2 regions of the Bradyrhizobium sp. McL0616 genome follow, and region 2 is predicted to be linked to the other one. Evidence: riboswitches for the same ligand, from Rfam matches in the RefSeq annotation. Region 2 holds a riboswitch; the other holds the start of a gene.
The links. Region 2 has a riboswitch for S-adenosylmethionine ahead of ACPPVR_RS40245 (O-succinylhomoserine sulfhydrylase). Riboswitches for the same ligand answer to the same signal wherever they lie in the genome.

Region 1 (2,198 bases), 310 kb from region 2:
CGAGGTCGGGAACAGCCAGTCGCTGGTGAAGGAGACCACGCAGAAGCGGGTCTGGATGCCAGCGAACGCCTTTGCCAGCACGCCGCCATGGTCCCCGGCGATGTCGAAATAATCCATCGCGCGGGTCAGATAGAGATAGGTGTTGGCGTCGAAGCGCTCGACAAAGGACGAGCCCTGGTAGCGCAAATAGCTCTCGACCTGGAAGTCGGCGTCGAATGAGAAGGTCGGCAGCTCGCGGTCCTGCATGCGCCGTCCAAACTTGCGATGCAGCGCGGCGTCCGAGAGATAGGTGATATGCCCGGCCATCCGCGCCACCGCGAGGCCGCGATGCGGATGCGTCGCCTGATCGACATAGCGCCCGCCGTGCCAATCCGGATCGGCCATCACCGCCTGCCGCCCGAGCTCGTGGAACGCGATGTTCTGCGCCGAATGGCGCGTGCTGCACGCGGTCGGAAGCGCAGAGAACACGCGATGCGGATAGGCCGCGGTCCATTGCAGCACCTGCATGCCGCCCATCGAGCCCCCGACGACGCAGAGCAACGTGTCGATGCCAAGGCGATCGAGCAGCATGGCCTGCGCGCGCACCATGTCGGGGATCGTAATGATCGGGAAATCCAGTCCCCACACCTTGCCGGTCGCCGGATTGGTCGAGGCCGGGCCGGTCGAGCCCATGCAGCCGCCGATCACGTTCGAGCAGATGATGAAATACTTCTCGGTATCGAGCGGGCGGCCGGGGCCGACCATGATTTCCCACCAACCCGGCTTGCCGGTCAGCGGATGCACATTGGCGACGTGCTGGTCGAGCGTCAGCGCATGGCAGATCATGATCGCGTTGGAGCGATCGGCGTTGAGTTCGCCGTAGGTCTGGTAGGCGATCTGGAACGGGGTGAGATCGATGCCGCAATCGAGCCGCAGCGGCTGATCGGCGCCGAAATGCGCGACCGGCGAGCTCGGATGATCCACCTCATGCGACCGGTCGTCGGCACTGATCGCGGGACTCGGAATCGACTTGACGCCAACCATCTCTGACCATCGTCCTGTTTGCGATCGGACTTTCAGACCGCTACTGACATCAGGCCACAAAAAACCCGGCCTGAACGATAGGTTCGGCCGGGATCGAAAACGTCCCCGGCCTGTTTAGCGAGTTTTTTAACGTGGCTGCAAGCCGGCCGGCTCAAATGACCACGGAACAGGCAAATTCTACTGGCTCAGGCTGTTTTCGTCAAGCCACGGTCCGGATTGACCAAATTCGCCCCCGCGCTGCCAGCCGAAACGGCCTAGTTTCTCTTTGCATTTCTCTTTGCTTTCGCCGCCCATCCTGCCTAATCAGAACCTTGACCGCAGCGGATCCGGCGCTTGCCGATCCGCATTGGAATGCCTCTCAACAGTCCTTGTCAGCTATGTCCCAACGTCCGCCCGCGCCACCATCGTTGCAGGAATTGCGCAAGGAGATCGACGCAATCGACGAGGGCATGCATCGCCTGCTGATGCAGCGTGGCGACATCATCGACCGCCTAATCCAGGTGAAGCAGACCCAGGAGGTTGGCTCCGCGTTCCGCCCGGCGCGCGAGGCCTCCATGATGCGTGACATCGTCGAGCGCCATCGCGGCATTCTGCCGCTCGACACGGTGGAGAGCATCTGGCGCGTCATCATCGCGACGTTCACCTACGTGCAGGCGCCATTCTCGGTGCATGCCGACATCGCGGTGAGCGAACCCGCGATGCGCGATTCCGTGCGCTTCCATTTCGGCTTCACCGTGCCGTACGTCGCGCATTTCAGCGCGCAGGCCGCGGTCGAAGCAGTGGCAAAATCCAAAGGCGACCTGGCGCTGGTCTCGGCAACCTCCAGCCGCACGCCGTGGTGGCTGGAGCTGGAAGCAGCAGGCGCGCCAAAGATCATCGCACGGCTGCCTTTCGTCGAGCGCGCCGACCATCCGGCAGCACTGCCCGTGTTTGCGATCTCGCGCGTCGCCGACAGCGCCCTGGTGACGGAGGTCGAGACCTTCAGCGTGCGCGTCTCGGGGTGGAACGCCGAGGTCGCGCGGGCGCTATCGCCGCTCGCCGAGATCGTGGCGGTGCCCGATACCGCCTTCGACGGCGCGGCCCTGCTGGTCTCGGTCACCGCGGCGAGCAGCCTCGACAAGATCAAGGCTGCCCTGATCGAAGCGGGGGCCTCGGTGCGCTCCGCGGCCCTCGTC
Region 2 (2,198 bases):
AGCGTCTCCAGGCCCTTGAGCAGGACCCAGGCGTTGAACGGCGAGATCGACGGGCCGGTCTGGCGCATGAAATTGTGGATGTGCTCGGCGATGAAGGCTTCCGACGACAGGATGATGCCGCCGAGACAGCGGCCCTGGCCGTCGATGTGCTTGGTCGCGGAGTAAACCACGACATCGGCGCCGAGCGCGAGCGGGCTCTGCCAGATCGGCGTCGCGAAGACGTTGTCGACGACGAGCCGCGCGCCGCCGCTGTGCGCGATCTCGGCAATCGCGGGAATGTCGAGTACGTCGAGCGTGGGGTTGGTCGGGCTCTCCAGGAAGAACGTCTTGGTGTTCGGCTTGAGCGCGCGCTGCCACTGGTCGAGATCGAAGCCGTCGACCAATGTGGTCTCGATGCCGTAGCGCGGCAGCAGATCCTGAATGACGTAGAGACACGAGCCGAACAGCGCCTTTGAAGCCACCACGTGGTCGCCGGTCTTCAGCGGCGCCAGGATCGCGGTGGTCACCGCGGCCATGCCGGTTGCGGCCGAGCGGGCAGCCTCGGCACCTTCGAGCTCGATCATGCGACGCTCGAACATCGCGATGGTCGGGTTCGAATAGCGCGAATAGATGAAGCCGGGGTCCTCGCCCTTGAACCGCGCCTCGCACTCCTCGGCGCTGTTGTAGACATAGCCCTGGGTCAGGAACAGCGCCTCCGACGTCTCGCCATATTGCGAGCGCAGGGTGCCGGAATGGACCAGACGGGTTTCGGGGCGATAGTGGGCGGTGGACGCCGGGGACTTCGACATAGGACCTCCTCTGCGTGACCATCGAAAATGGTCACAAAAAACCGGCCTGGATATCTCCACGGGCCGGGATCACAGAGGTCCCCGGCCTGTTTAGCGACTTATTTAACGTGGCTGCAAGCCGGCCGGCTCAAATCACCACGGGATAAGTCATGCTCATATTCCGCAATGCCCTTTTCGTCAAGGCGTCCATCGGATAGCCGTAAAAAGCTGTATTTTCCGCATGTCCGGATACATTTGCCCCCTGATGAGGACCCCCGGTTGACGTTCACGGTTGCCGCCGACGCCAATGGTATCCTGCCCGACCGCATGATCGCGGCGATGGCGGACGCGGGCCTCATCCTGCCCGCCTACGATTTCGTCGAAAGCCAGATCCAGCCGGCGAGCCTTGATTTGCGCCTCGGCGACATCGCCTATCGTGTGCGCGCGAGCTTCCTGCCCGGCCCCGGCGCCACCGTCGCCGAACGCATCGACGAATTGAAGCTGCACGAGTTCAGCCTCGCCGACGGCGCGGTGCTGGAGACCAACTGCGTCTACATCGTGCCGCTGCTCGAGAGCCTCGCGCTGCCGCCAGAGATCGTCGCGGCGGCAAACCCGAAGAGCTCGACCGGTCGGCTCGACGTCTTCACCCGCGTGATCGCCGACGGTACTCGCCGCTTCGACATGATCGGCGCCGGCTATCACGGTCCGCTCTATGCCGAGATCAGCCCGAAGACGTTTCCGGTGCTGGTCAGCGAAGGCTCGCGGCTGTCGCAGGTGCGTTTCCGCACCGGTGACGCCATCCTCAATCCCGATGAGCTCGACGCGTTGCATGCCTCCGAGCGCCTCGTCGATGTCGACGATGCCGATCTGTCCGGCGGCGTCGCCGTCTCCGTCGATCTCTCCGGCGAGAAGGGGACTGGCTTCGTCGGTTACCGCGCCAAGCGCCACACCGGCGTCATCGATGTCGATCGTCGCGCCGGCTATTCGGTGCAAGACTTCTGGGAGCCGATCTCGGCGCGTCCCGACGGCAGCCTAATCCTCGATCCCGGCGAGTTCTACATCCTTGCTTCGAAAGAGGCCGTGCAGGTGCCGCCCGATTACGCCGCGGAGATGGTGCCGTTCGATCCGCTGGTTGGCGAATTCCGCGTGCACTATGCCGGCTTTTTCGATCCCGGCTTCGGCTATGCCGGCGCCGGCGGACAAGGCTCGCGCGCAGTGCTCGAAGTGCGCTCGCGCGAAGTACCGTTCATTCTCGAGCACGGCCAGATCGTCGGCCGCCTCGTCTACGAGAAGATGCTGGCCCGCCCCGACGCGATGTACGGCCAGCGCATCGGCTCGAACTACCAGGCGCAAGGCCTGAAGCTGAGCAAGCATTTCCGGGTGTAGCTACATTCTCCGCTGTCATTCCCCGCGAAGGCGATGACAGCGAAT

Region 1: linked by a shared signal. The riboswitch ahead of metX (homoserine O-acetyltransferase MetX) and the one ahead of ACPPVR_RS40245 (O-succinylhomoserine sulfhydrylase) in region 2 are both predicted to bind S-adenosylmethionine.

The regions. Positions count from the first base shown of each region.
Region 1 covers NZ_CP188255.1:8,027,269-8,029,466, forward strand. Annotated here, with positions in the region: gene metX (homoserine O-acetyltransferase MetX) at 1-1,023, opposite strand, end outside; SAM riboswitch at 1,117-1,196, opposite strand; gene ACPPVR_RS38755 (chorismate mutase) at 1,401-2,198, shown strand, end outside.
Region 2 covers NZ_CP188255.1:8,335,272-8,337,469, reverse strand. Annotated here, with positions in the region: gene ACPPVR_RS40245 (O-succinylhomoserine sulfhydrylase) at 1-788, opposite strand, end outside; SAM riboswitch at 858-937, opposite strand; gene ACPPVR_RS40240 (2'-deoxycytidine 5'-triphosphate deaminase) at 1,095-2,153, shown strand.